Regions from separate parts of the Streptomyces sp. NPDC007162 genome, predicted to be linked through region 2. Evidence: riboswitches for the same ligand, from Rfam matches in the RefSeq annotation. Region 2 holds a riboswitch; each other region holds the start of a gene.
The links. A riboswitch is a leader RNA that binds a small molecule or an ion and turns the genes downstream of it on or off. The one in region 2 is predicted to bind S-adenosylmethionine.

Region 1: another riboswitch for S-adenosylmethionine. It lies ahead of ABZ646_RS25780 (amino acid ABC transporter permease); the one in region 2 lies ahead of thrC (threonine synthase).
Region 3: another riboswitch for S-adenosylmethionine. It lies ahead of ABZ646_RS11325 (aminotransferase class V-fold PLP-dependent enzyme); the one in region 2 lies ahead of thrC (threonine synthase).

The regions. Positions count from the first base shown of each region.
Region 1 is NZ_JBEYFC010000237.1:5,078-12,874, reverse strand. Features, by position in the region: gene ABZ646_RS25800 (STAS domain-containing protein) at 291-647, shown strand; gene ABZ646_RS25795 (hypothetical protein) at 664-1,473, opposite strand; gene ABZ646_RS25790 (hypothetical protein) at 1,715-1,861, shown strand; gene ABZ646_RS25785 (glutathione S-transferase C-terminal domain-containing protein) at 2,182-3,045, shown strand; SAM riboswitch class IV at 3,123-3,234, shown strand; gene ABZ646_RS25780 (amino acid ABC transporter permease) at 3,614-4,594, shown strand; gene ABZ646_RS25775 (amino acid ABC transporter ATP-binding protein) at 4,591-5,379, shown strand; gene ABZ646_RS25770 (transporter substrate-binding domain-containing protein) at 5,445-6,470, shown strand; gene ABZ646_RS25765 (GNAT family N-acetyltransferase) at 6,520-7,266, shown strand; gene ABZ646_RS25760 (putative leader peptide) at 7,311-7,406, shown strand; gene ABZ646_RS25755 (LLM class flavin-dependent oxidoreductase) at 7,469-7,797, shown strand, end outside.
Region 2 is NZ_JBEYFC010000003.1:35,105-42,901, forward strand. Features, by position in the region: gene ABZ646_RS00790 (alpha/beta hydrolase) at 1-103, shown strand, start outside; gene groL (chaperonin GroEL) at 305-1,927, opposite strand; gene ABZ646_RS00800 (cold-shock protein) at 2,262-2,465, opposite strand; gene ABZ646_RS00805 (MoaD/ThiS family protein) at 2,935-3,210, opposite strand; gene thrC (threonine synthase) at 3,259-4,542, opposite strand; SAM riboswitch class I at 4,561-4,707, opposite strand; gene ABZ646_RS00815 (glucosyl-3-phosphoglycerate synthase) at 4,865-5,809, shown strand; gene ABZ646_RS00820 (trehalose-6-phosphate synthase) at 5,893-7,326, shown strand; gene otsB (trehalose-phosphatase) at 7,404-7,797, opposite strand, start outside.
Region 3 is NZ_JBEYFC010000068.1:16,220-24,016, reverse strand. Features, by position in the region: gene ABZ646_RS11335 (cytochrome bc complex cytochrome b subunit) at 1-1,416, shown strand, start outside; gene trpD (anthranilate phosphoribosyltransferase) at 1,552-2,616, shown strand; SAM riboswitch class IV at 2,764-2,880, shown strand; gene ABZ646_RS11325 (aminotransferase class V-fold PLP-dependent enzyme) at 3,045-4,406, shown strand; gene ABZ646_RS11320 (Lrp/AsnC ligand binding domain-containing protein) at 4,447-4,728, opposite strand; gene ABZ646_RS11315 (rhomboid family intramembrane serine protease) at 4,725-5,468, opposite strand; gene ABZ646_RS11310 (hypothetical protein) at 5,622-5,861, shown strand; gene ABZ646_RS11305 (NYN domain-containing protein) at 5,901-7,244, shown strand; gene ABZ646_RS11300 (NlpC/P60 family protein) at 7,455-7,797, shown strand, end outside.

The DNA of each region.
Region 1 (7,797 bases), on a different contig from region 2:
GTTCCGGAGAGATCCGGAACAGCCTCTGACCGTTTTGGGGACAAGCCGTGCGCCAGAGGGCGAGGGGGCCGCGGGTCTGGTGGCGGGGGCGCCGGGGTGCGAGGCTGGGGACACCAGCCTGGTCTGGTAGGAGACCCCGCACCGTCGGGCGGTCGTCCGTGCGGCGGCCGGTGGTGGGTGCGGGTGGTCTTGCTCGGCTGTGAGCGGTCTTGGCGGCCGCGCGCTTGACGGCCTTCTTCCGGCATCGGGAGCCGACCGTGATGGGCTTCGACCCGAACGGTGGTTCTTCCATGCAGTCCTTCTTCGACATGCGGATCAGTGACTCACCCGGACGGATCGTGTTGACCGTGGCCGGGGAGCTGGACTTCACGGCCCGCTCGCAGGCCGCGCCGGTCATCGGCCCGCTCGCGCTCACGGGCCGGGATCTCGTCGTCGACCTGACCCGGGTGACGTTCATGGACGCCGGCGGTCTGGGGATGCTCCTCCGCCTGCACGAACGGGTCGCAGCGGGCGGCGGTGCCATGGAACTGCGCGGGCTGCGGCCCGAGGTCCGGCGCGTGCTGGAACTCACGGGCACGGACGGCCGGTTCCCGCAGGAGGCGCGTCCCGGGCACGGCACGACGGGACCTGTCCTGGATGCCGCCTAGACGGGCGGCACACGCACTAGTCGAACTCGCTCGGCATCGGTGCCGGGGTCTTGCCGGAGAGTACGTCCTTGAGGCGCTGGGCGCCGTTCTGCACGGCCAGCGCGGTGCTGTCGTGGTCGACGGCGTCGAGGGCGCCGTTGGTGACGGCCGCCCCGGATGCGCCGATGCGCAGCACCGCGACGTCCGTGACGTAGGTGACGGGCTGACCGTCGGTGGTGCCCTGCACGGTCACCGTCAGCGCCTCCCGGGCGTCGCCCACGTTCGGGACCTGCGCCGACACGACCTGGATCGTGCGCTTGCTGCCGTCCTTGCCGGTGGCCGTGAACTGGTTGCACTTCTGCGGCAGCGTCTTCAGCCAGCCCAGCGTGGCGTTCAGGTTCGCCGAGCCGTAGTCCCCGACCTGGTACAGCATCCGGGCGGTCTCCGAGGTGAAGCCGCGCAGCCCGGAGGCGCCGGTGGCGCGGCCGAGGAGGCTGTCGGAGTAGAGGCTGTCGAGCAGCCGCTGGCAGTCGGCGGCATCGGTCTTCGCGGTGAGGAAGCCGGCCACGTCGACCTTGCCGACCAGCATGTTGTTCCGCCAGGTCGCGGCGTCCGTGGCCAGCTGCCAGTTGTCCTCGATGTCGGCCGGTGTGATCAGTGCTGCCTGCGCGCCCGGCCCGGTGAGGGCGGCGGTCGCCGTCGGTGAGGCGGCGGGGCGCTCGGCTGCGGGCGAGACGGCCGCGGCTGCGGAGTCGCCGCTCCCGCCCGAACAGGCCGCGGTGGCGAGCAGGGACCCCGCCGCCAGGGCCGCGGCGAGGACACGCGCGGGTCGGGACGGACGGGCCATGGCGACTGCCTCCTCGGGAACGCGGTACGTCACTCCGGGCAGGACGCCGCTGCGCCCCGTGGGAGAACGTGGGGTTCGTCCCTCCACGCCACCATCCGCTCCGGCCGCCGACCACTCGCGCGTGCCATTCGGGTGAGCGTGCCGGGGTGGGGGCGGTGTCCCAGGCGTGGACGCCCTCTTGACGCCGGGCGGAGGCCGATCGACACTCCAGAGGGGAATCCTAGTGAAAAGGTAGGGAAAGATGGATCGGCTGCGCGCGGTCACCGGCACAGAGCGCCGAGAAAGCCGTACGCCCTGGCCGGCCGCCCTGCTCTCCTCCCCTCTGCTCACCTCCCGGCTGCACATCGACCTGCTCCGGGTGTGCAGCGCCATCAGCCGCACCGGTTGACCGCGCCGCGTCCTGCGAGGCCCGGCCCGACCGCGCGCGCCTTCCGTGGCCGGGCTCGACTGCGCGCGCCTTCCGTGGCCGGGCTCGACTGCGCGCGCCTTCCGTGGCCGGGCCCACCGCGTGCTCCGCCGCCCCGGCGCCACCCCCGCGCTCCGTAGCCGCCCTGATCCCCCCGGACCCCTGCCGTGAACACCCGCAGTGAACAACCGCCGTGAACACCCGCAGTGACCACCCGCGCTCAGCCGCCCGGGCCGAGCGCCCGCCCACCGATGAACGCTTCCGCCGCGCGTACGTCCACGCGGCCGTACCCGGGGAGACGCATGTCCATCACTCCGCTCACCGCCCTGCCGTCCGTCCGCACCGCCCCCGCCTTCCGGGGGCGCATCGGACGGGACGCGCGCAGCGGGCACTACGCCGTGCCGGGCCGCTACCGGCTCCACCTCGCCACCGCCTGTCCCGACGGCCTGCGCATCGCCGTCGGCCACAGTCTGCTGGCCCTGGACGGCTGTTGTCCGGTCACCTTCCTGCCCGCGGTACCGGACTGTCCCGACGGCAGCCACACGGCACTGCGCCCGCTCTACGAGACCAGCGCCCACCGTTACTCGGGACCGGCCCTGGCGCCGGTGCTGAGCGACGACTGGTCGGGCCGGATCGTCTCCACCCACAGCCGGGACATCCTGCGCGACCTCGACCGCCACTTCGGTGACGGTGTCACGCGCCTGTACCCGAGCGGTGCCGAGGCCGAGATCGAGGCCGTCGAGCGGTTGTGCGCCGAGGACGTCGAGCAGGCCGCGCAGCGCGCCGGGCGGGAGGGCGGCGACCCGCGGGCGCTGCGGACCCTGCTCGCCGCACTGGGCGAGCTGGAACAGCGGCTGACCGGAGTCGAGTTCCTGGTCGGTGGTCGACTGACCGCTGCCGACGTCGAGTTGTGGGTGACCCTGGTGCAACTCGACACCGTGCACCGCAACCACCTGGACGCCTCCGCCGTGCACCGCATCGCCGACCACCCGGTGCTGTGGGCCTGTGCGCGGCGGCTTGCCGCGCACCCGGCCTTCGGCGCCCACCTCGACCTCGACGGCATCGCCCGCCGACACCACGGCCGTTGCCAGGGCCTGGAAGCCGCCGGCGCGGCCGTCCAGATCCTGGACTGGGCCGGGCATGCGGCAGACGCTTCCCGCAGGTGAGAGCGGCCCGAACCGTTCCGCCAACTGGACAGGCGTTGACAATTGTTCGGGCGGCTGCCTAACTTGCGGACCAGAACGGTCAAGAGCGTCAGCATCAAGCCCTGGCTGGCTGACCGGCAACCCTCGCACCGCGGTGGGGTGCCCCAGGTGACGACCCGACCGAATGACGACGTTCGGTAAGCGCGCGGCCCACGGGCCACCAAGCGACAGGTGACGGACATGTACGCAGCTTCCAGCACGGCCCCGCGCCGCGCTCAGGGCTGCGTACAGCCGTACCCGAGCCCGCTCGTCGCCGACCGTGCCGTCGACCTGCTCCGTGTCAACAGCGCCCTGTGTAGCGCGTGTACCGCACCGGGCTGTGCCCGCTGCCGGGTCTGACCAGGTTCAGCCCAGTCCCGCAGCTTCGTGCCGCAGCGTTCCTGACGAAAGCACCGGCCGTCCGGTGTGACGCCGTCCGCCCAGCCTCCGTGTCCCGCGCGCCCCCGCGCCCCGTGCCGTGCCCGAACACGGCGCGGTGCCGCGTGCCCGGCCGTGGGATCCGGGGTGTCCGACTCCGCCGGAGCCCGCCATGAGTGAACCCCCAGGCGCCACCCTCGCCCCCGAGGTGCCGTCCGCCGCCGACGAACCGTCAGAACCGCTCACAGCGCAGCGCGTTCTCCCGCTGCGCAGGCCAGGACGGTGGATCGCCACCGCCGTCGTCCTGGTCCTGGTCGCCCAGTTCGTCCACGGACTGGTGATCAACCCCTTCTACCAGTGGGACCGTTGGGGATACTGGTTCCTGCGGCCGACCATTCTCGACGGGCTGGTCATCACCCTCGAAGTCACCGCCTACAGCGCGGTGCTGGGTCTCCTCGGAGGCATCCTGCTGGCCCTGGCCCGGCTCTCGAAGAGCCCGGTGCTGCGCGCGGTCAGCTGGACCTACGTGTGGGCGCTGCGCTCCATACCGCTCATCGTCGTCCTGCTCTTCCTGTACAACTTCAGCGCCCTGTACAAGACGTTGAGCGTCGGCGTCCCCTTCGGGCCGGCCTTCTTCTCCTTCGACGAGTCCAAGCTCGCCACCGACATGGTCATCGCCGTCATCGGCCTCAGCCTCAACGAGGCGGCCTACGCGGCCGAGGTGGTCCGCGGCGGCATCCTCTCGGTGGACCAGGGCCAGCACGAGGCGGCCGCCGCGCTGGGACTGCCCAAGGGCTACCAGTTCCGGAGAATCGTCTTCCCGCAGGCGCTCAGGTCGATCATCCCGAACTACGTCAACCAGCTCATCGGTCTCATCAAGAGCACCTCGCTGGTCTTCTACGTCTCGCTGCTCGACCTCTTCGGCACCGCGCAGAGCATGGGCTCCACCTACCCCGGCGACATCGTGCCGCTGCTGCTGGTGGTCACCGTCTGGTACCTGATCCTCACCAGCGTCGTCTCCGTGATCCAGTTCTACGTCGAGCGGTACTACGCCCGGGGCGCCACCCGCTCCCTGCCGCCGACCCCCTTGCAGAGACTGCGGGACGGCCTCACCGACCTGCGCGCCCGCATCCGCCGGGAGGCCGCCGTATGAGCATCACCGACACCCTTCAGACGGCCCCCGCCGCCCTGGAGATCCACGACGTCCACAAGTGGTACGGCGCCCACCGCGTCCTCGACGGCGTCGACCTGACCATCCGCCCCGGCGAGGTCACCGTCATCCTCGGCCCGTCCGGCTCCGGCAAGTCCACGCTCCTCAGGGTCATCAACCACCTGGAGAAGCCCGAGATCGGCTACGTCAGCATCAACGACGAACTGATCGGGGTGAAACGGCAGGGCGAGAGACTCAAGGAGCTGAGCGAGCGCGCCATCCTCGCCCAGCGCGGCCGGATCGGCTTCGTCTTCCAGAACTTCAACCTCTTCCCGCACCTGACCGTGCTGGACAACGTGGCCGCCGCCCCCGTCGCCACCGGGAAGCTGACCAAGCCCGAGGCGCAGGCACTGGCCAAGGAACTGCTCGAACGCGTCGGCCTCGGCGAACGCGTCGGCGCCTACCCGCGGCAGCTGTCCGGCGGGCAGCAGCAGCGCGTCGCCATCGCCCGCGCCCTCGCCCTGCGCCCCGGCGTCATCCTCTTCGACGAGCCCACCTCCGCCCTCGACCCCGAGCTGGTGGGGGAGGTCCTCTCCGTCATCAAGGACCTGGCCACGAGCGGCACCACCCTCGTCATCGTCACCCACGAGATCGGCTTCGCCCGCGAGATCGCCGACCGGGTGGTCTTCATCGACGGCGGCAGGATCGTCGAGCAGGGCCCGCCCTCCGAGGTCCTCGACAAGCCGCGGCACGAGCGGACCAGGGACTTCCTCAGCAAGGTCCTCTGAACCGCCGCACCCCAGACCTCCCCCCACGCCCTCACCCTCATCACCGGCACCGACAAGGAACGGCCATGTCTACCCACTTCACCCGACGCAGCCTGATCAGAGGCATCACCGCGGCCACCGCCGTCGCCTCCCTCGCCACCGGGCTCGCCGCCTGCGGGGGCGACAGCGACGCGGCCACCACCACCGACGGCGCCAAGGCCGGGGAGGTCGTCGTCGGACGGGTCTCCAACGGCGCCGCCACCCAGACCACCATCAAGGTCGCCGAGGTCAGGTCCATCAGCGCGGAACTGCCCGCGGCCGTCCGCAAGAGCGGCAGGCTCGTGATCGGCGAGGGCGCCCTGCCCGCCGGGTTCCCGCCGCTGGCGTACGTCGGCAGCGACCAGAAGACCCTCACCGGCTCCGAACCCGACCTCGGCCGCCTGGTCGCCGCGGTCTTCGGGCTCCAGCCGGAGATCAAGAACTTCACCTGGGAGAACATGTTCGTCGGCATCGACAGCGGCAAGGTCGACGTGGCCCTCTCCAACATCACCGACACCGAGGAACGCAAGAAGAAGTACGAGTTCGCCTCCTACCGGCAGGACAACCTCGCCTTCATCGTGCCGAAGAAGAGCACCTGGAACTTCGACGGCAACTACGAGAACCTCGCCGGCAGGACGATCGCCGTCGGCTCCGGCACCAACCAGGAGAAGATCCTCCTGGAGTGGCAGGCGAAGCTGGCCAAGGAGGGCAAGAAGCTCACCGTCAAGTACTTCCAGGACAGCACCAGCACCTTCCTGGCGCTGAACAGCGGGAAGATCGACGCCTCCTTCGGGCCCAACCCCGGCTTCGCCTACCACAACAAGCAGACGGCGAACACGCCCGACGCCACCCGCACCGCGGGTACGTACTCGGGCGCCGGCGCCGGCCTCCAGGGCCTGATCGCGGCCACCGCGAAGAAGGACAGCGGCCTCGCCAAGCCCCTCGCGGACGCCATCAACTACCTGATCGAGCACGGCCAGTACGCCCAGTGGCTCAAGGCCTACAACCTCTCCGACGAGGCCGTCGCCAAGTCCGAGGTCAACCCGCCCGGACTGCCGCTCGACAACTCGTGACCGCCCGCACCAGCACGCCCGTCCGCTCACCGGGAAGGACTCCGCCTCCGTGACCGCCCAGACCGACCTCCACGGAGGCTCAGTCCCCCTCGTGCCCGACACCACACCGCTCGACAACGCCGTCTGGTCCGCTCTCACCGGCCCGCACGCCCACCTCGCGGTGAGGGTCGGCGCAGCCGCCCGCTACCCCGACGACGTCTACGCCTACGCGGCCCTCGCCGACGCCGCCGACCCGGCCGCCTGGGCCGACCTGCTCACGCTCGTCGGCCCCGGAACGACCGTGAAGATCAAGCCGGTCGAGCAGGCACCGCCCGGCTGGGAGGTGGTCGGCGGCGGGCTGGGCGTCCAGTTCGTGGACACCGCGCTGCGGGCCGAGCCCGACCCGGAGGCGGTACGGCTCGGACCGCACGACGTGCCCGAGATGCTGGACCTGGTCGCTCGCACCGAGCCCGGCCCGTTCTGCACCCGGACCGTCCGGATGGGCCGCTACCTCGGCATCCGGCACCGGGGCCGGCTGATCGCCATGGCGGGGGAGAGGCTGCGGCTGCCCGGATGGACCGAGATCAGCGCCGTCTGCACCGACCCGGACCACCGGGGCCGGGGCCTGGCCACCCGGCTGGTCCGCGCGGTCGCCGCGGGCATCCGGGAGCGCGGCGAGACCCCGTTCCTGCACGCGGCCCCGGACAACGCGACGGCCATCCGGCTCTACGAGTCGATCGGCTTCACCGAGCGCCTGCGCGGCCGCACCCTGCTGCTGCGCAGCCCGGGAACATGCGCGGACGTCCCGCTGTTGTGAGTCACGACGAGATGCACGCGAAACAGGGCGAGGAGGTGCGGGACATGACACGTGTCGTCAGTCCCAGTCGCCGTACCGTCCTGCACGCCCGGCCGCACATCGACCTGCTGCGCGTGGCCGGCGCGCTCTGTTGCTCCTGACTTTCCTCCGCCGCGCCGCTCCGTCCGGCGCGCCCTCTTACGGACCTCAGGAAGGCACCACTGTGTCCTCGAATCCCGCTTCCCACCTGCACCTCGCCGTCGCCCTCGACGGCACCGGCTGGCACCCCGCCTCCTGGCGCGAGCCGGTCGCCCGCCCCCGTGAGCTGTTCACCGCCGGATACTGGGCCGACCTGGTCGCCGAGGCCGAGCGCGGTCTCATCGACTTCGTCACCATCGAGGACGGTCTGGGCCTGCAGTCCTCCCACCACGGCGAGCCGGACGGTCGCACCGACCAGGTCCGCGGCCGCCTCGACGCCGTGCTCATCGCCTCCCGGATCGCTCCGCTCAGCCGGCACATCGGCCTGGTACCGACGGTCGTCACCACCCACAC
Region 2 (7,797 bases):
ACCCGGCGCCACCCTGGTCGAGTTCCCCACCGCCGCACACCTGATCGCACTGGACGCGCCCGCCGAACTCATCGCGACGCTGGGCGCGTTCCTCGCCCGTTAGGGGCTGTCGGGACCCGCCTGCGGCATTGCCGCCGGTCACCGACATCGCGCAGCCTCCGGCCGGGAGGCGCCCCCACCGTGTCGCCCGCCGCGGCAGCGGCTGCCCGGCCGCGTGGGACCCGGGTACGGCGAAGGGCGGCACCCCCTGCCGAACAGGGGGTGCCGCCCTCGGTGCTGCGCGGGAACCGCCGAGCCGTCAGGCTCAGAAGTCCATGTCACCGCCCGGCATGCCGCCCGGGGCGGCCGCGGCGGCCTTCTCCGGCTTGTCGGCGATGACGGCCTCGGTGGTGAGGAACAGCGCGGCGATGGAGGCGGCGTTCTGCAGGGCGGAACGCGTCACCTTCGCCGGGTCGATGATGCCCTCGGCGACCAGGTCGACGTACTCACCGGTCGCGGCGTTCAGGCCGTGACCCGGGGTGAGGTTGCGGACCTTCTCCACCACGACGCCGCCCTCGAGGCCGGCGTTGACGGCGATCTGCTTGAGCGGGGCCTCCAGGGCGAGCTTCACGGCCTGCGCGCCGGTCGCCTCGTCACCCTCCAGCTCCAGCTTCTCGAAGACCTGGGAGGCCTGCAGCAGGGCCACGCCACCACCGGCGACGATGCCCTCCTCGACGGCCGCCTTCGCGTTGCGCACGGCGTCCTCGATGCGGTGCTTGCGCTCCTTGAGCTCGACCTCGGTCGCGGCACCGGCCTTGATGACGGCGACGCCACCGGCGAGCTTCGCGAGGCGCTCCTGGAGCTTCTCGCGGTCGTAGTCCGAGTCGGACTGCTCGATCTCGGCGCGGATCTGGTTGACCCGGCCCTGGACCTGCTCGGTGGAGCCGGCGCCGTCGACGATGGTGGTCTCGTCCTTGGTGATGACGACCTTGCGGGCGCGGCCCAGCAGGTCGAGGGTCGTGTTCTCGAGCTTGAGACCGACCTCCTCGGAGATGACCTCGCCGCCGGTGAGGATGGCGATGTCGTTCAGCATCGCCTTGCGGCGGTCGCCGAAGCCCGGGGCCTTGACGGCGACGGACTTGAAGGTGCCGCGGATCTTGTTGACGACCAGGGTCGACAGGGCCTCGCCCTCGACGTCCTCGGCGATGATCAGCAGCGGCTTGCCCGACTGCATGACCTTCTCCAGGAGCGGGAGCAGGTCCTTGACGGAGCCGATCTTGGAGTTGGCGATCAGGATGTACGGGTCGTCGAGGGACGCCTCCATACGCTCCATGTCGGTGGCGAAGTACGCCGAGATGTAGCCCTTGTCGAAGCGCATACCCTCGGTGAGCTCCAGCTCCAGACCGAAGGTCTGGGACTCCTCGACGGTGATGACGCCTTCCTTGCCGACCTTGTCCATGGCCTCGGCGATGAGCTCGCCGATCTGGGTGTCGGCGGCGGAGATGGAGGCCGTGGAGGCGATCTGCTCCTTGGTCTCGACATCCTTGGCCTGCTCGAGCAGGGCACCGGAGACGGCCTCGACGGCCTTCTCGATACCGCGCTTGAGGGCCATCGGGTTGGCGCCGGCGGCTACGTTGCGCAGACCCTCCTTGACCAGGGCCTGGGCGAGAACGGTCGCGGTGGTCGTACCGTCACCGGCGACGTCGTCCGTCTTCTTGGCGACTTCCTTGACCAGCTCGGCGCCGATCTTCTCGTACGGGTCCTCGAGCTCGATCTCCTTGGCGATGGAGACACCATCGTTGGTGATCGTGGGGGCGCCCCACTTCTTCTCGAGGACGACGTTGCGGCCCTTGGGGCCGAGCGTCACCTTGACGGCGTCCGCGAGCTGGTTCATGCCGCGCTCGAGGCCGCGCCGCGCCTCCTCGTCGAACGCGATGATCTTGGCCATGTGAAGTGGTCCCTCCAGGACTGGGGGTGAGTCTTCAGGACCGCGCCCGCGCCCGCGACGGACGGCTCGCCGACCCGTGGGTTCCTTTGCCCCACCCGGCCTGCGGGCCTCACCGACCCGGTCCTTCTTTGTCACTCTCACCTTCAGAGTGCTAACGCAATGATTAGCACTCGGCCTAGGCGAGTGCAAGCGCCTCTCGGGTATCGGGCGGCGCGCTCAGCCGCCCGCGAACACCCGCGCGGCAACCCCCGGGGACACGGAGCGGGACCCTCCGGGGGACACGGCGAAGGGCCCGCCCCCTGACGGGAGCGGGCCCTTCCTCGTGTGTGCCGTTTCAGGCGGTGACGCGAACCATGTCGGCCTGCGGGCCCTTCTGACCCTGCGAGATCTCGAACTCGACCCGCTGGCCCTCTTCCAGGGTGCGGTAGCCGTCCATCTGGATCGCGCTGTAGTGGACGAACACGTCCGCACCACCGTCGACCGCGATGAAGCCGTACCCCTTCTCCGCGTTGAACCATTTGACGGTGCCCTGAGCCATGCCTAACTCCCCTATTACTGGCCCTTGCACAGATCCACACTTCGCGGATCCGGGTCAGACCTCACCCCCCATTGGTTGGGGGCGTGCGCCGGAACGCGTCGACCGCGGCTGAATGTATCTGTCCAACTGCCGTCTGCAACAGGTCAATCGGACGAGAATTCTGGGCGGGAAGGGTCCGGAATGTAGCGAGAATTCGGCTGAATTCAGGGCAAGTCGGGCCCCATAAAAGCCACGAAAGCCGCATATGACCCACACACTTTGGCTACTTCTTGGCAGGCCCGCGGTATCCAATAACAGGGCCCGCGCCCCGGTGATCGGGACCGTGTTCCCCAACTGTACCGCGCTCAACCACACAGAATTGCCCCCTCCGCTTCTCTTGCGGAGGGGGCAATCCCATTCACGATCGGTGATGTCTGTTACCGAAGGTAATGTTCGGTCATTCGGCCATCACGTCAGGCAGGTCAGCGGCTCAGCCGCCGGCGACGGCCGGGATGATGGAGACGCCGGCACCGTCCGGCGTGACCGTCTCCAGACCCTGCTCGAATCGCACGTCGTCGTCATTGACGTACACATTGACGAACCGGCGCAGCTTGCCCTGGTCGTCGAGAACGCGGGCGGCGATCCCGGTGTGGTTCTTTTCCAGGTCCGCGATGACCTCGCCGAGATTGGCGCCTTCCGCGGCGACCTCGGCCCGGCCGCCGGTGTAGGTACGCAGGATGGTGGGGATGCGAACGGTGACGCTCACTGTTTAAACCTCCGGTCCGGGCAACGCCCTGCTTTTTCTGCCATCGACTCAGGCGAGCCCGGCCTCGTGGAAAGACTCGAGATTCGGGCGGATGGTCGCGGTGAGTCCCGTACCCGCGACCGCGTCCAGCGTCTTCAGTCCGTCACCCGTGTTGAGTACGACGACCGACTTCGTCGGATCGATGAGCCCGTTCTCGATGAGCTTCCTGGTGACTCCGACCGTCACTCCGCCCGCGGTCTCCGCGAAGATGCCCTCGGTCCGCGCGAGCAGCTTGATGGCGTCGACGACCTGCTCGTCCGTCACGTCCTCCACCGCGCCGCCGGTGCGCCGGGCGATGTCGAGGACGTACGGGCCGTCCGCCGGGTTGCCGATGGCGAGGGACTTGGCGATGGTGTTCGGCTTCTGCGGCCGGACCACGTCGTGACCCGCCTTGTACGCGGTGGACACCGGCGAGCAGCCCTCCGCCTGCGCACCGAAGATCTTGTACGGCCTGTCCTCGACGAGCCCGAGCCTGATCAGCTCCTGCAGCCCCTTGTCGATCTTCGTGAGCTGGGAGCCGGACGCGATCGGGACGACCAGCTGGTCCGGGAGCCGCCAGCCGAGCTGCTCGCAGATCTCGTACGCGAGGGTCTTGGAGCCCTCGGCGTAGTACGGCCGCAGGTTGACGTTGACGAAGCCCCAGCCCTCGCCGGCCGGGTCGCCGATCAGCTCGGAGCAGAAACGGTTCACGTCGTCGTAGTTGCCCTCGATGCCGACGAGCTCGCCGCCGTAGATCGCGGCCATGACGACCTTGCCCTGCTCCAGGTCGTGCGGGATGAACACGCAGGAGCGGAAGCCGGCCCGGGCCGCGGCCGCGCCGACGGCGCCGGCCAGGTTGCCGGTGGAGGAGCAGGAGAGCGTGGTGTAGCCGAAGGCGCGGGCGGCCTCGACGGCCTGGGCGACGACCCGGTCCTTGAAGGAGTGCGTCGGGTTGCCCGAGTCGTCCTTCACGTACAGCCCGCCGGTGACGCCGAGCTCCTTGGCCAGGTTGTCGGCCTGGACGAGCTTGGTCCAGCCCGGGTTGATGTTCGGCTTGGTCGCCACGTCCGCGGGGACGGGCAGCAGCGGCGCGTAGCGCCAGATGTTCGCGGGTCCCGCCTCGATCCGCTTGCGGAGCTCCTCGGTGTCGTAGGCCGAGAAGTCGTACGCGATCTCCAGCGGGCCGAAACACTCCTCGCAGGCGAACACCGGGCCGAGCGGCACGCGGTGACCGCACTCCCGGCAGGACAGCGCCGTGGCGGGGCCGAGGTCTACCGTCTTCGGGGAATCGGTTGCAACAGTCTGCGCAGCCATGTGAGGGGAGGCCCTTTCTCCTCATCTTCCTCACGACGCATCTCGCCGTGAGACGGATTTGGCACCTTCCCTAGCCGGGAGCCTCACCACGACGACGTGGAAAGACCGGCTGGAGGGTTGCCGGGGCTTCATCGGGCCGTATCCCTCTGCCCCTCTGGATGAGCGGTATTCGGTTGTCAACGCAGGGTGACACCAGGACATGCGATGGTCACCCGCGTTGTTCAAGACTGTAACCGAAGGCCAGGACAGTTGAGATAGTCGTCCGTACCGCGAGATGGATCACACCCCGCAGTGTGACCGTGACAGTGAGGAGCCGCTGACTGTGCTGGAAGAAGTCGAGCGCTGGCTGGCCACCCGCTCCTGGTCCGTGACCGACCGTCCGCTGCACCGGATACTCGCCGCCAAGCAGCGCACCGGTCAGTCCGTCTCCGTCGTGCTGCCCGCGCTCAACGAGGAGGAGACGGTCGGCGACATCGTCGCGGTCATCCGTCACGACCTGATGCGGCAGACGCCGCTCGTCGACGAGATCGTGGTCGTCGACTCCGGCTCCACCGACCGTACGGCGGAGGTGGCCGCGGCGGCGGGCGCCCGGGTCGTCCACCGGGACACGATCCTCCCCCGCATCCCCGCCGTCCCCGGCAAGGGCGAGGTCCTGTGGCGCTCGCTGCTCGTCACCACCGGGGACGTCATCTGCTTCGTCGACGCCGACCTGAAGGACTTCTCCTCCGACTTCGTCACCGGCATCGTCGGCCCGCTGCTCACCGAACCGGACGTGCACCTGGTCAAGGCGATGTACGACCGCCCGCTCGCCGGCGCGACGGGCCAGGGCGGCCGGGTCACCGAGCTGATGGCCCGCCCCCTGCTGAACATGCACTGGCCGCAGCTGGCCGGGTTCGTGCAGCCGCTCGGCGGCGAGTACGCGGCCCGCCGCACCCTGCTGGAACAGCTCCCCTTCCCGGTCGGCTACGGCGTGGAGCTGGGCATGCTGGTGGACGCCCTGCACCTGGTCGGCCTGGACGCGCTCGCCCAGGTGGACGTCGGGGTGCGCAAGCACCGCCACCAGGACGGCCAGGCCCTCGGCCGGATGTCCGCCGCGATCTACCGCACGGCCCAGCTGCGGCTGGCCCGCGGCCACCTGATCCGCCCGTCCCTGACCCAGTTCGAACGGGGCGAGGACGGCTTCGAACCCCGCACCTACTCCGTGGACACGGAGGAACGCCCGCCCATGGTGGAGATCGCGGAGTACGCCGAGCGCCGGGTGGCGTGACCTGGTACACGTTCGCGCGTCGGGCGTGGCCGTACGTTTGAGCGTTTACGAGCCGGGCTAGGTTGAGGCGTATGGCTTCCCCCATGGCTTCCACCGGCAGTGCAGAGGTGCTGGTCGCGTCGAACCGCGGCCCGGTTTCGTACGAGGTTCGCCCTGACGACAAGGACGGCGCGCTCCGTGCCAAACGGGGCGGCGGCGGGCTGGTCTCGGGGCTCTCGGCCATCGGGCCGGACGCGAACGCGGTGTGGGTGTGCGCGGCGCTGAGCGACGGTGACCGCGAGGCGGTCCGGCGGGCCGGGGGCGGCCTGCTGCCGGCGGCGGACACCGGGGGCCAGCGGGTCCGGATGCTCGACATCGACCCGGACGTGTTCTCCGACGCGTACAACGGCATCGCGAACTCGGTGCTGTGGTTCGTCCACCACATGCTCTACCAGACCCCGCTGGAACCGGTCTTCGACGCGGAGTTCCGGCGGCAGTGGGAGTCGTACCGGGCCTACAACCACGCGTTCGCCGAGGCGCTGGCCGAGGAGGCGGGCGACGGCGCGGTGGTGGTCATCCAGGACTACCACCTGGCGCTCGCGCCCCGGATGCTGCGGCAGCTGCGCCCCGACCTGCGGATCGGCCACTTCTCGCACACCCCGTGGGCACCGCCGGACTACTTCCGGCTCCTCCCCGACGACATCGCGGCGGAGCTGCTGAGCGGCATCCTCGGCGCCGACCACGCGGCGTTCCTGACCCGGCGCTGGGCGGACGCGTTCGTGGCCTGCTGTCACACGGTGCTGGGCCCGGGGATCCCCTCCTCGTCGGACACCCGGATCGGGGTGCACGGGCTGGGCGCCGACGCGGACTTCCTGCGCAAGCGCGCGCACGAGCGGGACGTGGACGAGCGGATGGCGGCCCTCCGGGAGGAGATCGGGGAGGGCCGCAGGACGATCGTCCGGGTCGACCGGACCGAGCTGTCGAAGAACATCGTGCGCGGGCTGCTCGCCTACCGGCAGCTGCTCGACGACCGTCCCGAGTGGCGGGAGCGGGTGGTGCACGTCGCGTTCGCCTACCCCTCGCGGCAGGACCTCGCCGTCTACCGGGACTACACGGCCGAGGTGCAGCGGGTCGCGGACGAGATCAACTCCGCGTACGGGACGGCGGGCTGGACGCCGGTGGTGCTGCACGTCAAGGACGACTTCGCGCGGTCGCTGGCGGCGTACCGGCTGGCCGACGTGGCCCTGGTGAACCCCATCCGGGACGGCATGAACCTGGTCGCGAAGGAGATCCCGGTGGTGTCGGACGAGGGGTGCGCGCTGGTGCTCTCGCGGGAGGCGGGGGCGTACGAGGAGCTGGGCGAGGACGCGGTGGGGGTGAATCCCTACGACATCGGGGGGACGGCGGACGCGTTGGCGCGGGCGCTGGCCATGCCGGTGGGGGAGCGGGCGGAGCGGTGCAAGCGGTTGGCTGCCGCGGCGACCGCGTTGCCTCCTGCGGCTTGGTTCCTCGAGCAGTTGGGGGCGTTGGGCGGGTAGTTCGTCGAGTGCGGGCTGTGGGGGCTTGTCGCGCAGTTCCTCCCCCAGCCTTCGGCCGGGGGTGCCCCCAGCGCCCCTTATGGGGCGCTCACCTGAGCCAAGTTGTTCAGTAGCCGTACTACTCCCTCCGGGCCGTTCACCACCAGGTCGGCTCGGTCGGCCAGGTCGGTGACCTCCTCGCTGCCGCTGCACACCAGGAGGCCCGGGACGCCCTCCTCGCGGAGTTTCTGCACCGCGGCGAAGGCCGGGATGTCGCCCAGGTCGTCGCCCGCGTAGAGGACCGCGCCCGCGCCGATCTCCTTCGCGAACTCGCGGAGCGCCACCCCCTTGTCCATGCCCGGGGGGCGGAGTTCCAGGACCAGGCGGCCCGGTTCGACGATCAGGGCGTGCCGGGTGGCCAGGTCGGTGAGGGGGGCGCGGAGGGCTTCGAAGGTGGCCTGGGGGTCGTCGGCCCGGCGGGTGTGGACGGCC
Region 3 (7,797 bases), on a different contig from region 2:
CCGTCGATGAACGAGGTGGAGTACCACGGCAGCTACGTCCCGCTCCAGGGCCAGCTGATGTCCGAGGCGTTCAACTCGACCCTGCACATCTCCTTCGACGTGCGCGGTGGTCTGCTCATCCGGCAGATCCACCACTGGGCCGCGCTGATCTTCCTCGCCGGCATGTTCGTGCACATGATGCGCGTGTTCTTCACCGGCGCGTTCCGCAAGCCGCGTGAGATCAACTGGCTGTTCGGCTTCCTGCTGTTCGTCCTCGGCATGTTCACCGGTTTCACCGGTTACTCGCTCCCGGACGACCTGCTCTCCGGCACCGGTGTGCGCTTCACCGAGGGCGCGATCCTGTCGATGCCGATCGTCGGCTCGTACATCTCGTTCTTCCTCTTCGGCGGCGAGTTCCCCGGCCACGACTTCGTCGCCCGGTTCTACTCGATCCACATCCTGCTGCTGCCGGGCATCATGCTCGGCCTGATGGTGGGCCACCTGATCCTGGTCTTCTACCACAAGCACACGCAGTTCGCGGGTCCCGGAAAGAGCGAGAAGAACGTCGTCGGCATGCCGCTGCTGCCGGTCTACATGGCCAAGGCCGGAGGCTTCTTCTTCCTGGTCTTCGGTGTCATCGCGGTCATCGCGGCGACCACCCAGATCAACCCGATCTGGGCCATGGGCCCCTACCGGCCGGACCAGGTGTCCACCGGCGCCCAGCCCGACTGGTACATGGGCTTCGCCGAGGGTCTGATCCGCTACATGCCCGGCTGGGAGATCAACTTCTGGGGCCACACCCTGGTCCTGGGCGTCTTCATCCCGCTGGTCCTGTTCGGTCTGGTCCTGGGCGCGATCGCGGTCTACCCGTTCCTGGAGTCCTGGATCACCGGCGACAAGAGCGAGCACCACATCCTGGACCGCCCGCGCAACGCCCCGACCCGCACCGGTTTCGGCGTCGCCTGGGTCACCGTGTACATGGTCGGTCTGGTCGGTGGTGGCAACGACCTGATCGCCACCCACTTCCACCTGTCGATCAACGACGTCACCTGGTTCGTCCGGATCTTCTTCTTCGCCGGACCGGTGATCGCGTTCATCGTCACCAAGCGGATCTGCCTCGGCCTGCAGCGCCGGGACCGCGACAAGGTGCTGCACGGTCGCGAGACCGGCATCATCAAGCGGCTCCCGCACGGTGAGTTCATCGAGATCCACGAGCCGCTCTCGCAGGAGCAACTGCACACCCTCACGGCCCACCACCAGTACGAGCCGGCCCAGGTCGGCCCGGCGGTGGACGAGAACGGTGTCGAGCGCAAGATCAAGGGGTCCGAGAAGCTCCGCGCCAAGCTGAGCAACGCCTACTACGGCGAGGACAACCAGATCCCGAAGCCGAGCGTCGAGGAGTACAAGGAGATCACGAGCGGCCACGGCCACCACTGATCGACGGCGTCGCCACGCCACGGTCGAAGGGCCCCCGTCCGTACACCGGACGGGGGCCCTTCCCCGTGCCCGGGGCTGGATAGGGTGAGCTCTGAAACCGTTTTTCCCGCCGGTACGACACTCAGGAGCGGCCTTATGAGCGCTGTGACCCCCGCTGGAGGCGACACCGCGGCGGGCCGTTCCTGGCCCGGGGTGCTGAACGCGCTGCTGTACGGCCAGGACCAGAGCGCCGACGCGACGGCCTGGGCGATGGACCAGATCATGCGCGGCCAGGCCACCGACGCCCAGATCGCGGGCTTCGTGGTCGCTCTCAGAGCCAAGGGCGAGACGGTCGACGAGATCAACGGGCTCGTCCGCACGATGTACGAGCACGCCAACGTCATCGAGGTGCCGGGCCGCACCGTCGACATCGTCGGGACCGGCGGTGACGGCGCGAAGACGGTGAACATCTCCACGATGTCCGCGCTGGTGGTGGCCGGCACGGGCGCGAAGGTCGTCAAGCACGGCAACCGGGCGGCCTCCTCCGCCTCCGGTGCCTCGGACGTCCTGGAGAAGCTGGGCGTCAACCTCGACCTGACCCCGCAGCGGGTCGCCGAGGTCGCCGAGGAGGCCGGTATCACCTTCTGCTTCGCCGTCAGGTTCCACCCGGCTCTCAGGTACGTGGGCGCGGCCCGCGGCCAGTTGGGCATCCGCACGGTCTTCAACATCCTCGGCCCGCTGACCAACCCGGCGCGGGTCCGGGCCCAGGCGGTCGGCGTCGCGGATCCCCGCATGGCCCCCGTGGTCGCGGGCGTCTTCGCGGAACGCGGCAACTCCTCCCTGGTGTTCCGTGGCGACGACGGCCTCGACGAGCTGACGACGACCGCCACGTCCCGGGTCTGGACCGTCCGCGACGGCAAGGTCACGGAGGAGACCTTCGACCCCCGTGACGTCGGTATCGACCTGGTCCCCGTGGAGGCGCTGCGGGGCGGCGACCCGTCGTACAACGCGGAGGTCGCCCGCCGCCTCCTGGACGGCGAGACGGGCCCGGTACGGGACGCGGTGCTGCTCAACTCGGCGGCGGCGCTGGTGGCCCTGGACCCGGGCCCGGGAACGCTGGCCGAACAGCTCTCGGCGGGCATGTCCAGGGCCGCGGAGTCGATCGACTCGGGCGCGGCCAAGCGGGCCCTGGAACGCTGGGCGGCGGCGACGCACAAGTAGGGGCGGCGCGGAGTCCGGCACCGCCGGGCTCCGCCGTCGTGGCTGACCGCCGTCGCGGTAGGTCGCGGTAGGAAAGAGGGAACCGCTCCGTCCCGTCATCCGGACAGGAGTTGCGCGTCCGCGATCAGTTCACCTACGTTTTTCCCAGGTCATGAGTGACAGTCATGAGGCCCCGGCCGACTGTCCGGCAACCCTCCGTCCGTGGCGGGGTGCCCCGGGTGAGGACCAGGCCGTGGGCAGCGAGGTCCACGGCAAGCGCGGACCCCTCGTACACCAGGGGTCCTGGTCGTCGAGGAGCCTTCCGTGAGCAAGCGAATGCGATAGGGCCGCAGAGCCCCGCCTCCGCATCCCCCTTTCTTCCTTCCTGCCGTCGCTCGAGCGCGTCCGCTCGCACGGCGGATTCCAGCTGCGCTCACGGGAGTTCACCCATGTCTGTCTCCACCACTGCCTCCGCCCGTACCGTTTGTGCCCCGTTGTCCGTTCTGGGACGGGACGTCACCGTTCCGCTCGTCACCGGCGGCGAGGTCGGTTACGCCGCGCTCGACTACGCGGCCAGCGCCCCCGCCCTCCAGCGGGTCTGGGACGACGTGGCGGCGTACGCGCCCTACTACGGCAGCGTCCACCGCGGCGCCGGATACCTCTCCCAGCTGTCCACGGACCTCTTCGAGAACGCCCGGAAGACCGTCGCCGAGTTCCTCGACTGCCGCCCCGACGACCAGCTGGTCTTCACCCGCTCGACCACGGACTCCCTGAACCTCCTGGCCCGTGCCCTCCCCGCCGACTGCCAGGTCTTCGTCTTCGAGACCGAGCACCACGCCTCCCTGCTGCCCTGGCGGGACGCCCGGGTCAGCTACCTCGACGCCCCCCGCACCCCGCAGCAGGCCGTGGCCACCCTGGAGCAGGCGCTCGCCGACCGTGACCCGTACGGCCCGGCCCTGGTCTGCGTCACCGGCGCCTCCAACGTCACGGGCGAACTGTGGCCGGTGCGCGAGCTGGCCGCCGCCGCGCACGCGCACGGCGCCCGGATCGTCCTGGACGCCGCCCAGCTCGCCCCGCACCACCCGGTCTCGGTCCGCGACCTCGACGTCGACTGGGTCGCCTTCTCCGGCCACAAGCTGTACGCCCCCTTCGGCTCGGGCGTCCTGGCCGGCCGCGCCGACTGGCTCCGGACCGCCGAGCCGTACCTCGCGGGCGGCGGCGCCAGCCGCAAGGTGACCCGGCACGAGGACGGGTCGGTGGCCGTGCAGTGGCACGAGAGCGCCGCGCGGCACGAGGCGGGGTCGCCCAACGTCATCGGCGCCTACTCCATCGCCTCCGCCTGCAGGGCTCTGACCGAGGCGGGCTGGGACACCCTGGTCGCCCGCGAACAGCACCTGATCGCCGAGGTCCGCGCGGGCCTCGCCGAGGTGCCCGAGGTCAGGGTGCTCTCCCTCTTCGGCGACGACGCCCCGCGCGTCGGCGTGATCAGTTTCGTGGTGGAGGGCTGGAACAGCTCCCACTTCGCCGCCGCCCTCTCCGCCGAGTACGGCATCGGCGTCCGCGACGGCCTCTTCTGCGCCCACCCCCTGGTCAGGACCCTGCTGGGTTCCGATCCCCAGACCCAGGGCGAGTGCGGGGCACCGGAGGCGGCACCGGGCGAGAAGTCGCTGAACGCGATCCGGGTGAGCTTCGGCGCGGGAACGCCGGACGAGCACGTCGAGCGCTTCGTGAACGCCGTGAAGCGACTGGTCACCGACGGCGCCCAGTGGACCTACCGCACGGAGGACGGCCGCTGCGTCCCGGCGGTGTGATCAGCGCCCCTACGGGGCGCGTCGCAGCCGGCGGCGCCTGCTAGCTGTCCAGGCCGATCGCGAACGCCGCCTCCAGGTCGTGCTGCGAATACGTGCGGAACGCGACGTGCGTGTCCGTGGCCTCCACGCCCTGGATCTTGCTGATCCGGCCCGGGATGACCTCGGCCAGGTCCTCGTGCTGCTGCACCCGGACCATGGCGATCAGGTCGTACGTACCGGTGACGGAGAAGACCTCGCTGACGCTCTCCAGCGCGGCGATCTGTTCCGCGATCTCGGGGATCCGGTCCACGCTGGTCTTGATGAGGACGATCGCGGTGATCACGGCTGGTTCTCTCCCTCGGGAGCCGGAGCTGGGGCGGTCCTCACTTTAGTCGTACGGCGATACCTCACCCAGGCGTAGCCGAAGCCGAGGCCGAAGCCGACCAGGTGGGCGAGGTAGGCCACGCCGGGGCCGGAGGGGGCCCGGTCCAGCGCCAGCCACTGCAGGGCGGCCCAGAACGGCAGCACCACCCAGGCCGGGAACCGCAGCGGCAGGAAGAAGAGGAAGGGCAGGAGACTGGTCACGCGGGCGCTGGGGAACAGGTAGAGGAATGCCCCGAGGACCGCCGAGATCGCCCCGGACGCCCCCACCAGGGACTGCTGGGACGAGGCGTTGGCCGCCGCGTAGCCGAGCAGCGCGAGGTAGCCGCAGCCGAGGTAGAAGAGGGTGAACTCCACCCGGCCCATCCGTTCCTCGGTCATCGCCCCGAAGACGAAGAGGAAGAGCATGTTGCCGAGCAGGTGCACCCAGCTGCCGTGGATGAACAGTGCCGTGGCCGGGGTGAGCACCTCGCCGACCGGACCGTCGAACAGATCGGCCGGAACCACCCCCCACCCCCGGAAGTACGCCCGCTGCGCCGCCGCAAGGGCCTCCCCGGTGCCGTAGGAGGTGGTGAGGCCGGAGGCGGGCCCGAGAACGAAGATCAGGCAGCACACGGCGATCAGGGCGTACGTCATGGGCGCGGATGTCCCCCGCAGGCCCCGCAGGGTCCGGGCGGCCGTCGTGTTCCAGTTGCCGATCATGGACATAGAGCATGGCGTAACGGGACGCAACCACGCAGATCGCCTCGCCGCCGTGGACAGGGCGGCGTCCGGTACCCGCCAGGCCGTAGGGTTACGAGCCACACGCGTCGGGACGGCGCGTCACGGACACTAGAAGGAAGCGAACAAGCCACGATGACGGTTCCCCTGCCGACCGCCTCCACGCGGTGGCGCTGCACCCTCTGCGGCAATCTCACGCGCTTCGACGTGACCCGCTCGTCGAAGGTCGTCGAGTACGTGCACCTGGACCTGGCCGGTGAGCCCAGCGTCGAGGAGCGCGAGGTGGTCAGTGAGACCATCGAGTCGGTGCGCTGCCGCTGGTGCAACGCGGTGGACCAGGTGGAACTCGTGGACAGGCCGGGCGCCGACTCCTGAGACCGGGAGCGGCACCGCACAGGTGATGGGGTGTGACGGATGGTGGAGACCACAGGCGGGGGGCCGGGCGACGGCACCGCCGAGGTGCTTGACCGTCCGTTGCCCGACGGCGTGCGACGGCGTGTCGTGCAGATCGTCTCGGACGGGTTCGGCGGACTGACCGTCGGCGAACTGCCCGCGCAGCTGCGGCAGTATGCCCGGTTCGCTCCCAATCGCCGGGCCAAGTTCGCCGGCAACGCCATGGCGGCCGCGCTGGAGACGGACCCCCTCTTCCGGCAGCGGATCGGGGAGAAGCTGAGAGAGGCCCAGCCGGAACTGGCCGGCGCCCTGGACTCCGGCTCCCCGCCCCCGGCCGCGGACCCGCTCGATGTGGCGGCCGCGGCCTACGTACTGCGCCCGACCGACTGGGTGAAGCTCGTGACGGCGGCAGGCGAGGAGGCCCAGCGGGCGGACGCCGAGCGGGCCGGCGAGGAGAGCCGGGCCGAGCTGGAGCGGCTGCGCGAGGACCTGGACCGGGCCCGGGAGCTGACGCGTACCGAGACGGACCGGCTGCGTGCCGAACTGGACGCGGCGAAGAAGGAAGCCGAATCGCTTCACCGCAAGCTGCGCGCGGCCGTCAGCGACGTCAGGCGCGGCGAGGCCGCCCTGCGCAAGGTGCAGGGCGAGCTGGAGACGGTGCGGGCCGAGGGGCAGAGCCAGGTGTCCGTCGCCGAGAGCGAGAGCCGGCGGCTCAAGGCGCGGCTCGGCGAGGTCGAGGCCGCCCTGGAGGCGAGCCGCCGGGCCGCCCGTGAGGGGCGCAGCGTCGAGGACATGAGAGTGCGGCTGCTGCTCGACACCGTGCTGGAGGCGGCCCAGGGTCTGCGCCGCGAACTGGCGCTGCCACCGGTGTCGGTGCGCCCCGCCGAGACGGTGGACGCGGTCGAACCGGGCCGGATGACCCCGAAGGACATCGCGGCGCGCGCCCTGTCCGAGCACGACCCGGCCATTCTCAACCAGTTGCTCGCCCTGCCGCAGGCGCACCTGGTCGTCGACGGCTACAACGTCACCAAGACCGGTTATCCGCAGATGCCGCTGGAGAAGCAGCGGCTGCGGCTGCTCGGCCAGCTCTCCCAGCTCGCCGCGCAGACCGGCGCCGAGGTCACCTGTGTCTTCGACGGCGCCGAACTGGCCGCGCCGGTGCTGCTCGCCCCGCCGCGCGGGGTCCGGGTGCTCTTCTCGAAGCCCGGTGTCACCGCGGACGAGCTGATCCGCCAGCTGGTGCGCGCCGAGCCGCCGGGCCGCCCGGTGATCGTCGCCTCGACCGACCGCGAGGTCGCCGACGGGGTGGCGAAGGCGGGTGCCCGGCCGGTGGCTTCTGCGATGCTTCTGAAGCGACTGTCCTGAAAGTTCAACATGCATATTCAATGCCCGAATTGACCGAACCGTCACGCAACGTAGTGTCAATCGGGCATCACGGCAGGTTAGTTATGTGCAAAGAGTGCGTTGCGTGACCAGATTTTTGGCTCCTGGGTTTGAACTGATCACAGGAGGGTCACTAGGGTCTGGGCTCGAACCTCCACACGGGTGATCACTCAAACGAAGGAGCCCGTCTCCGTGGCGTCCCATCGTCGACCCAAGCAGCCGAGCCGTGCACGCGTGACCGTGCTCACCACCGCAGCCGCGGCGGCCGTAGTCCTCAGTGCCAACGCCGCCAACGCGGCGCCCAGCGGGAAGCTGAGCAAGGACGAGGTCAAGGCGAAGGTCGACAAGCTGTACGAGGAGGCCGAGCAGGCCACCGAGAAGCTGGACGGCGCCAAGGACAAGCAGCAGAAGCTGCAGAAGGAGATCTCCACGATCCAGGACAACGTGGCTCGTGGCCAGGAGGATCTCAACAAGCTGCGGGACAGCCTCGGTTCGCTGGCCACCGCGCAGTACCGCTCCGGCGGCATAGACCCCT